DNA from 2 places in the Guptibacillus sedimenti genome. Region 1 is predicted to be linked to the other one. Evidence: predicted binding sites of a transcription regulator. Region 1 holds the regulator's gene; the other holds the start of a gene.
The links. The regulator LexA, encoded in region 1, represses DNA repair genes until DNA is damaged. The targets are predictions, from matches to a motif close to CGAACATATGTTCG.

Region 2: the regulator LexA is predicted to act here: its motif matches at 1,853-1,866, upstream of PQ578_RS03170 (YhjD family protein).

The regions. Positions count from the first base shown of each region.
Region 1 is NZ_JAQQWV010000002.1:1,125,419-1,130,534, forward strand. Features, by position in the region: gene PQ578_RS14140 (dihydroorotate dehydrogenase) at 1-1,125, shown strand, start outside; gene PQ578_RS14145 (VOC family protein) at 1,346-1,750, shown strand; gene PQ578_RS14150 (ferritin) at 1,991-2,482, opposite strand; gene lexA (transcriptional repressor LexA) at 2,605-3,225, opposite strand; gene yneA (cell division suppressor protein YneA) at 3,380-3,700, shown strand; gene PQ578_RS14165 (YneB family resolvase-like protein) at 3,704-4,354, shown strand; gene PQ578_RS14170 (DUF896 domain-containing protein) at 4,421-4,657, shown strand; gene PQ578_RS14175 (HesB/YadR/YfhF family protein) at 4,779-5,063, shown strand.
Region 2 is NZ_JAQQWV010000001.1:670,039-675,154, reverse strand. Features, by position in the region: gene rpoN (RNA polymerase factor sigma-54) at 1-992, opposite strand, end outside; gene PQ578_RS03180 (hypothetical protein) at 1,183-1,458, shown strand; tRNA gene PQ578_RS03175 (tRNA-Arg) at 1,631-1,709, opposite strand; gene PQ578_RS03170 (YhjD family protein) at 1,884-2,270, shown strand; gene clpP (ATP-dependent Clp endopeptidase proteolytic subunit ClpP) at 2,436-3,020, shown strand; gene PQ578_RS03160 (HPr family phosphocarrier protein) at 3,140-3,394, opposite strand; gene whiA (DNA-binding protein WhiA) at 3,651-4,592, opposite strand; gene PQ578_RS03150 (gluconeogenesis factor YvcK family protein) at 4,633-5,116, opposite strand, start outside.

The DNA of each region.
Region 1 (5,116 bases):
GCGATACATAAGGAAGCGATTGGCTATTGTCAAAATGAATATCCTTCATTAAAACTTGTGACCGTGGGTGGAGTGAAAGAGCCAGAGGATGCTGTACAGCTATTAAATCATGGTGCTGATTTGTTGTTCCTATCGGGTGAATATGTCGAAGTTGGGCCAGGCTTGCCTAAGAGAATTTATGAAGCGATCAACGATGAGAGCGCATTTCAAGAAGAACGTAGTGGGTGGAAAGACTACTTCTTGTTTGGATTATTCATCATGATTGGTGGCTTGATTGCTTTAGTGTTAAGTCTGACTTCAATTGTTTTACCTTATGATGAAAGCTTCATGCAGCTAACTCGTGAGGAGCTTTTGCTCTTTAATGAACGACTCTTATGGTTTATGGCACATGACCGAATGACATTAGCTGGAACGATGATTTCTGGTGGCGTTGTTTATATGACGTTGTCTTATTACGGAGTTAAAAACGGTTTGTTGTGGACGAAGCAGGCGATTGATATTGCGGCAATTATCGGTTTTCTAGGTATCTTGCTTTTCATTGGCTATGGCTACTTCGATTGGTTACACTTACTATTTTGGATTGTGCTATTACCATTTTACTTGAGAGGATACGTGAAAACCAAAGGCATAAAGAGGACCCCGAAATCATGCAACCGACGGAATGACCTGGCATGGCGTAAAGGCATTATGGGGCAATTTTGTTTTGTTATGCTTGGTTTTTCATTTGTTCTTGGTGGAGTGATTATTGCTGGAATCGGTGTGACGGGGGTTTTTGTGCCAACGGATTTACAATACATCTGCATGCCAGCGGATCTGATTCAGTCATTCAATGATCGGTTGACCTCTGTCATCGCCCACGACCGTGCTGGGTTTGGAGGAGCGATGATCAGCGTTGGATTGTTAGTGCTAATGTCTGCTCTCTGGGGCTTCCAATCGGGGAATGCCTGGCTATGGTGGATGTTGCTTATAGGAGGTTTGCCTGCGTTTGGAGCAGGAATTTATGTACACATCATGATTGGCTACACGACTTTTATTCACTTGCTACCGGCCTACATCGCTCTTGCGCTATTTTTTGGAGGGTTGTACTTTTCAAAAAGTTATTTGATGGGGAAGTATTCATATTGAAGATTGTTTAACGGGTGCCTATTTTAATTAGAAGCTGAAGTTCACTTTAAGGTGCTTCGGCTTTTTTTAATGAATTATTTTCTTCTTTCATCCTAAAGTCGTAGAGAAATTCATTCATTTTACTAGCGCTATGACGCTGATGAAAGCTTAAAATATAAGTATGTCACAATTAGATTTTCGGAAGTATCGTGCTTATATATAGTAATTGGAGGGAACGACGATGAAGTTTCAAGATTTTAACGCAGTGCAAGTTCGAATAGCTAGGCCGACCGATCAATTTGATAAGATTATTCAGTTTTACGAACATGGATTAGGCTTGCAGCGAGTGGCTGAATTCACTGGACATGCAGGATATACGGGCGTGGTATATGGTTTACCTCACCTATGCTATCAAATAGAGTTCACGTCACATGAAGAAGGTAGCCCTTGCCCTGCTCCTACTGCTGATAACTTGATCATTTTCTATATTCCAAATGGAGAAGAGCTGAAAAGCGTAGCAGAAAGGCTTCACCAAATGGGGCACATGGAAGTAGAACCAGAAAATGTGTATTGGCAAGAGAAAGGGATAACGATTGAAGATCCTGATGGCTGGAGAGTTGTACTAATGAATACAGAAGGGATTTAAACTTAATAGATACGTAACTTTTATACTTGTAGTTGGAATTGGGTGTGGAATAATATGTTAAAATCAACGGTGAGGATAAAAAGGATCTTATTCGCATAGTGAGCTTACCCTCAATTATTATGAGCTTATTATCGAAAACCACCAATTTATTCAGAATTACAAATAACATAACAAAAATAAACAGACCTCACCTTCTAACCCATGAAGGTTGAGGTCTGTTGTAGGTTTTAGGTAGAAATCTTATCCTGGCTGCCTCTGACCAAGTTCTTGATCGATCAGTAAGAGTGCGGACGTGTTATCTCCTGCTAATTTCAGCCTTTCGACAATCGTAAGTGCCTGTGCTTCTTCGTCAATCTGTTCACGTAGGAAATCCTGAACGATGACGGCCGTTTGCGGATCAATTTTTTTGATGTAGTTATAAGCCTGACGGTAAGAATTCGTAACATACTGTTCGTGTTCTAAAACTTGCTGGAAGGTTTCGAGCGGCGTTCCAAAGTCCGTCGATTGTTCTGGGAGAGCACCTAATTCAACAACGCCATCTTTACCAGCTAAGTAATTAATCAGAGTAAGAAGATGCGTTCGTTCTTCATCAGATTGAATTCTTAACCAACTGGCCATTCCAGTATAATTCTTTCGATCCAAGTAAGCAGACATCGCTAAATATAGCGTGGTTGAAATGTGTTCAATTTGAATCAGCGTGTTTAAAAGTTCTTGAACTTCTTTTTGTACCATTACAATCACCTCATCATCTTCTTATCATCACAACTTATGAAGATGTGGATTGTCTCGTTACGATAAAAGAGTGACCTTCAAGTAGTAATCGATAATAAAAAAAAGAAGCGCAATTTGCGCTTCTAGTGGATCGAGCGGAAAACACCAACCACTTTACCAAGAATCGAAACAGAATCAAGAATGATTGGTTCCATCGATGAGTTTTCTGGCTGAAGTCGGAAGTAGTTGCTTTCTTTAAAGAAACGTTTTACCGTTGCTTCGCCATCGTCCGTCATCGCAACAACGATGTCTCCGTTATTTGCAGTTGGTTGCTGCTTCACGATAACCATATCACCGTTATAAATACCAGCTTCAATCATACTATCCCCTTCGATGACAAGAATGAATGTATGCTCTTCATCCTGAGCGAACTGCTCTGGAAGAGGGAAGTACTCTTCAACATTTTCAATCGCTGTGATCGGTTGACCAGCTGTTACTTTACCAATGACAGGAACATTAACCGTGTGCTGACGTGGGATGTCGATCGCTTCATCAAGGCCCAACACTTCAATGGCTCTTGGTTTGGTTGGGTCTCTTCTGATATAACCTTTTTTCTCGAGTCTTGCCAGGTGGCCATGGACAGTTGAGCTTGAAGCAAGTCCAACGGCTTCGCCGATTTCTCTAACAGACGGTGGATAACCTTTTTGTTTTACTTCGACTTTAATAAAGTCCAGAATGTCCTGCTGACGCTTTGATAGTTTCATATTTCTGGCACCTCGTTCCAATCTATCTATTTGTTACTAGTATACCAGAATTTTTGTTCGCATACAAACATAAGTTCGAAGTTACTAGTTGACACGAACAGGGGTTCTGATTATACTAAAAACAGAACAAATATTCGTATATGGGGTGATTGGGATGAGAAAGCAAGCTGGGGGCTTGTCTGGAATTGATTTTCTTGTCATTATATCTTTTGTAGCTGTGTTAATTATTGTGTTCGTATCTTTGCGAACAGCTGCAGCTGAGGAGTATGATCGGTATACAACGATTCAACTGGAGCACGGTGATACGGTATTAAAAATTGCTGATGAATATCGTTCCGCACATGAATTGTCTGATCAGAAATTTGTTAGCTGGGTTGAAGACGCTAATCGCATAGATGCTAATCGAATTACAGCAGGAGATACTCTCATCATCCCTGTTGAAGCGAACGCTACCGCACTTGGGGGTACAGATTAAAGAATGAACGCCGTTATTTATTGCCGAGTAAGCACAAAAAAAGAAGCGCAGGAGTCGTCTCTTGCAAGGCAAAAAGAAGAATTGCAACGATTTGCATCACAGTCAGGTTTTACCGTTCACCGAATGATTGAAGAAAAACACAGCGGGTATGACATTGATCGAGATGGCATACTCGAAGTACTGGATTTGTTAAAAGAAGGGCAAGTCGAAGCATTGCTCATTCAAGACGAAACAAGACTTGGACGAGGGAACGCTAAAATTGCTCTTCTTCATGCCGTTCACAAATACGGCGGAACCATTTATACGGTAAATCAAAATGGAGAACTTCAATTATCGGAAGCTGATTCAATGGTGCTTGAAATTGTAAGTATTGTCGAAGAATTTCAGCGAAAGCTTCACAACTTGAAAATCAAACGCGGTATGGATAAGGCGGTTAAAGAAGGCTATCGACCGCAGCGAAATTTAAGTCATCAAAATCACGGTGGAAGAGACCGTGTTGAAGTTCCGATCGAGGAAATTGTTAATCTTCGTAATCGCGGCTTAACGTTCCATGAGATTGCAGCAACGCTTAAAGGTTTTGGTCACCATGCATCAAAAGCCACGGTACATAGACGCTATAAGGAATATGTTGACGAACAGAGTGAGAAGCACTAAACTTGTCTATGGTAAAAAGATGCGTTAGCATAGAACGTACAAGTTGCAGTAAAGGAGCTTTTTTACATGCTTTCTCAAGATAAAATTCAACGAATTAACGAGCTATCTCGTAAATCAAAAGAGTCATCTTTAACAGATGCTGAGAAAAAAGAACAAAAAGATCTTCGTCAGGAATACCTGGCAAGCCTTCGTTCTTCTTTTAGTAACCAGCTTCACTCCATCAAAGTTGTGGATGAAGAAGGCACAGACGTAACGCCTCAAAAATTAAAAGAAAGCAAGAAAAATCGCGGCTTTCTTCAGTAAAAAATAGCCTAATTTTGCTAAATGCAAAATTAGGCTATTTTTATGGTTGCAATTTTTCAAATATTCGTTATACTGTACTATAACAAGATGTACTAATACAAAAACGGAGAGGGCGGATAAGATGTTTGTTGTAACTGATTCTGCAGCTGAGTTTTACAAAAATGAAATGGAACTTGGTCATGGTGATTGTCTAAGATTGTTTGTACGTTATGCAGGAAGTGGGGACAGCGGTGGTTTTTCCCTTGGAGTCATGTCTGACCGGCCTTCATATGATGATTATAAGCAAGAAATTGGAGGAGTTACTTACTTTGTTCGACCGGATGATCAGTGGTTTGTTGATCGAATGAAACTAGATTATGATGAAAGCAACGGTGGCGTTCTTTGTGACCTGCCGAGTATGGCATAGCAGTCAAGGACCTGTACTATAACATATATGTTATAGTACAGGTCCTTTTTAAA
Region 2 (5,116 bases), on a different contig from region 1:
TCATGGACATGAGCTTCATTAGCTACTTCTTTCAATGTGATCGGTACAAGGTCACTCATGCCATTTCTTAAAAAACCTTGTTGATGGACAATCACAACGCCCATAATTGCCCTTAACGTCTGCTTCCTTTGTTCAATGCTTTTCATTAACCAGCTGACTTGCTGGTATTTGTCTTTCAAATAGTCGGCTGCTTCGTTATGTTTAAATGAACGATACGTGTTGCTCACTTTCATTGCCGGCAAATCATCATCAAGCAATGTAACAGTAAATCGTCCATTTTTCTCTTGGATCATAACATCCGGTACGATGTACGTTGTTTTCTCAGTAAACCACTTCGTTCCTGGACGGGGGTCAAGGTCTGCTACCAAATCTGCTGCCTGTTGAATTTGTTCGACAGGTACGTGATACTGCTTCGAAAGCTCACGATATTTCTTTTCTGCTAACGCTTTCAAATGATCAGATACGAGCAATCGAGCAAGTTCAAAGACCTCCCCCTCCTGATTTAGCTGTAAAGAAAGACATTCCGATAAAGAGCGAGCCCCTATACCAGGAGGGTCGAGTAACTGAACCTGTCGAATCGCTTCAGTTAATTCAAATTCGTAACAGTCTAAATAACTCATCACTTCTGTTTCATTGATTCGTAAGTAGCCACTTTCATCGATGTTATCAATTAAATAATGGACAATGCCGGTTATTTTTTTGGGAAGGTTTATGCACCTCGTCTGCTCGTGAAGTTCATCGTGCAGACTTCTTCTTGTTTCCGCATATTCCAGCGGATCTTGTCTAGTCCCATTCTCGTAGGAACGTTTTGAAGAACGAACACCCCCGTCCCATGATGGTGACTGTAATTCAATAAGTGGATTTTCAAGAGCCTGTTCTTTCACGTACTCCAGTAATTCAGCCGTAGAATATTGGAGTATAGAAATCGCTTGATGCAACTGGGTTGTCATGACTAGTTTCGTTGTCTGCTTTTGTATCAATCCTAATTCCATCGCAATCCCTCCACCTTCATCATACTATATCGTTTCATTTTATGGTATGAAAAAACGAAAATGAGCAGAATTTTCTGTTTTTTAAAGACGGTTCTTGACACCATTTTTAATAAAATTGATGAAATCGCCCGTCCCTCAGTCAAATTTCTACATAAACTGTTTTATAGAGAGAAAAAAGGAGGCAAATGCCATGGATTTAGCGGTATATGGAATTGCTTTGCTTCCAGTCATCATTGGAGTAGTACATCTCTTCAAGGTGTTTGGTTTTCCGGTAAGGTTTTTACCCATCCTTTCAATCGTCATCGGAATTGTGATGAGTCATGTTTACGTCGAACCGGAAGATTTCAAAAAAGCCTTCTTTATCGGATTATGGCTAGGACTATGCGCTACTGGTATGCACTCAGGCTTTAAACATACGATGAGTGGAGCAGGCAGCAAAAGACATGATGATGATCGTGATTGTTAGAAGGCACGACGGATAGCAGAAAGAGTGGACGAGTTCTACTCTTTTTTCTTTTTTCTTATTTAAGAAATCAATCAACAACCGATATCGTTATCATGAATTTGTCTATTCTACATAATAAAGATCAATAAAAAAATCCCTCTCGCATCAGCGAAAGGGATTGGAATTATGTATATGGTGCGCCCGGAGGGATTCGAACCCCCGACTGACGCGGTACCGGAAACCACCGCTCTATCCGACTGAGCTACGGGCGCGCTTTATTAGCGCAAAGATTATTATACGGGATCGCCTATTTTTTTGCAAGGTGATTTTACCCGTACCGCTCTTTCATTTGAATTACTTGGTTACTTAAGTCTTAAGCTCTTGACGTGTCAATTATCTCATAGTAAAGTAAAACCAAACATATGTTCTATTAGGCGGTGGCGATCGTGTTCCAATTAAGTAAAGAAGAAACGAAGGCATTAAGACACTACCTCTTACTTCCTTACGTAAAAAGAGTGCTGGAAATGGATATGAAATGGCTACAACATTCTAGAATGAAGCTTCCGCGCCCTTACCTGGAACTAATCCGGTCTGCTATGTCGCTTGCCTCAACTGATTTAAAATGGGCAAAAGCAATTCTCCATGAAAGAGGAATTCGCGTCTACATTGAAGAAACTAAAGAAGAAATCATTATTTGCAAAGTTTTCTGTCGTGGCTACAATCAAACATACCGATATTCCTCTATTCAAATTCGTAACCAGGTAGAGAGAAGAATTCTAACTTATTTTGTAGCAGATGAGCGCCTCAAAAAAAGGAGCACGCGGTCTGTTTAAAATAAGGTGATGCGGGGAAAATGGATGTAGATAGAGAAAGAAAAACATCTCTACCTTACCCTTTTTAAAAATAGCACAGCACTTTATTTGACCTATATTGACCTTTTAGGTATGATGAACGTACAGCAACTACATATTCCATAAAAAATAAAGGAGGAATTTTAAATGGTTTTAATTCCAACGGTAATTGAACAAACAAACCGCGGTGAAAGAGCGTACGACATTTATTCTCGTCTTCTTAAGGATCGCATTATCATGCTAGGAACAGCAATTGACGACAACGTTTCAAACGCTGTAGTCGCTCAGCTTCTTTTCCTTGCTGCAGAAGATCCTGATAAAGATATCTCACTTTACATTAACAGCCCTGGTGGTTCGATCACAGCAGGTATGGCAATTTACGATACAATGCAATTCATCAAGCCGAAGGTATCAACAATCTGTATCGGTATGGCTGCATCCATGGGTGCTTTCCTTCTTGCTGCTGGTGAGCCTGGAAAGCGTTATGCGCTCCCAAACAGTGAAGTAATGATTCACCAACCGCTCGGTGGTACGCAAGGTCAGGCTTCTGACATTGAAATTCACGCAAAACGCATTATTCAAATGCGCGAAAAGCTGAACAAAATTCTTTCTGAACGTACAGGTCAACCACTTGAAACAATTGATCGCGACACGGATCGTGACCGTTTCATGGAAGCAACAGAAGCGAAAGAATACGGCTTAATTGATGAAGTAATGGAAAAGAAAGCATAAACTTGTTTGAATCGAGCCTTTCCTCACTGAGGAAAGGCTCTTTTTTTTACGCAAAATTCTTTCCTACAACAAAAAAAAACGAAGGCTACCGCTTGCACTTAGCGGTATGCCTTCGCTCTTTAATCTTTCTGCACAAAATCCATGAGTGATGACATAGCATCCTCTTCGTCATTACCATCAACAGTTAAAATAACAGAAGCCCCTGTTCCAACCGCAAGGCTCATGATACCCATAATGCTTTTGGCGTTCACTTTCTTTCCATCTTTTTCGAGGAAAATATCCGCGTTAAATCGGTTGGCTTCCTGCACGAATAGGGCCGCAGGTCGAGCTTGTAATCCTGTCTCTAATGTCACAACAACTTCTTTTTGAACCACTTGTTCATTCCTCCCCTTATTTATAACTGCTGATAAGAAAAACGGATCGAGGACTCTTATTTAGCGAGTGTTAAAAACGGGTATCAGCAGATGGTCGTTTTTCCCTCAATATAAGTAAGCGCTATCTCAGACTGTGAAAAATTTAGAAAAACCCCATTCCCTGCGCTATGAGGGAATGAACGTTTTTCTTTAACTCTGCTTTCCATCTAGTCGGAAAGCTACTGTCCACCAGTAGTCAAGCCTTTGGTGAGGAAGACTATGAAATTGGCTTACCATTACGAAGCTTATCAGCAATTTGGTCAATTTTTCTCAACCTGTGATTGATTCCGGATTTGCTAATCGCTCCACCCGTGACCATCTCGCCAAGCTCTTTTAATGTTACATCCTGGTGTTTCACTCGAAGTTCCGCAATCTCCCTTAGTTTATCAGGAAGAATTTCAAGCCCAACTTCTTTTTGGATAAAGCGGATGTTCTCAACCTGCCGAAAAGCTGCACCGACTGTCTTATTCAAATTGGCTGTTTCACAATTCACAATCCGATTAACAGAATTTCGCATATCTTTCATGATGCGGACATCTTCAAAGTAAAGCAGCGCCTGATGGGCCCCGACAACACTTAAAAACTCTGTAATCTTTTCACCTTCTTTGATATAGACGATGTAACCTTTCTTTCGCTCAAGCATCTTCGCATTTAAACCAAATTCATTCATTAAGTTACAAAGTGACTCTGTATGTTCTTCATACATGGAGAAGATCTCGAGATGATAAGAGGTTTCAGGGTGATTAATTGACCCCCCAGCAAGAAATGCTCCTCTTAGATAAGAGCGTTTGCAACAGGCTTTTTTCGTAAAATCACTCGAAATCGTTCTAGTAAACGTAAATGCATTATCCATAATACCGAGATCTTCAAGAAGCTCTCTCGCTTTTGCTGAGACCCGAACAATGTAAACATTGTTTTTCTTCAATCTCATCTTCTTACGGACAAGCAGTTCAACATCATAATTGTAAATCCGCTTAATAAGCGTATAAATCCTTCTTGCAATGGCAGCATGTTCTGTCGGAATGTTTAAAATCAACTGTCTGTTTCCAAACGAAATGGAGCCATTCATTCGTATAAGAGCTGCTAGTTCTGATCTTGCACAACAAGGTTTGCTTTCTAACTGCGTTAATTCTTTCTTTGTATCAGCAGCAAATGACATTGCCATCCCCCCTTTTTCATGCAGGGGCCCCACTGACCCATCATGCTCTTCTATCGTCTAATAAAGATAAAAGAATCGATGATATTTTTTTCGCATCATGGCGTACATATTTCTCATCGTATTGGATAATTTTATCACTGATTACATGAAAACCAAAGCTCTTCAGACGATTTTCGTCATATTGCACAACCTCTGCTCGTTCTTGTGCATAACGTTTTTCGTAAAAAGAGGGAATCATTTCTTCATTTACAATAATCGTATCCATAAGTTTATAGCCAATGTGATCAATGAGTGCCTGCACGTGGTCACTCGCCGTATAATTTTCTGTTTCACCTAACTGAGTCATAACATTACAAACATATACTTTTCTTGCTTTTGCCTGCTGAATTTCTTTTGCGATGCCTGGCACAAGTAAATTCGGTAAAATGCTTGTATATAAACTACCTGGTCCAAGTACAATTAAATCTGCTTCACGAATGGCTCGAATCGATTCGGGTAGCGCTTTGATCCCTGGTGGTGAAAGA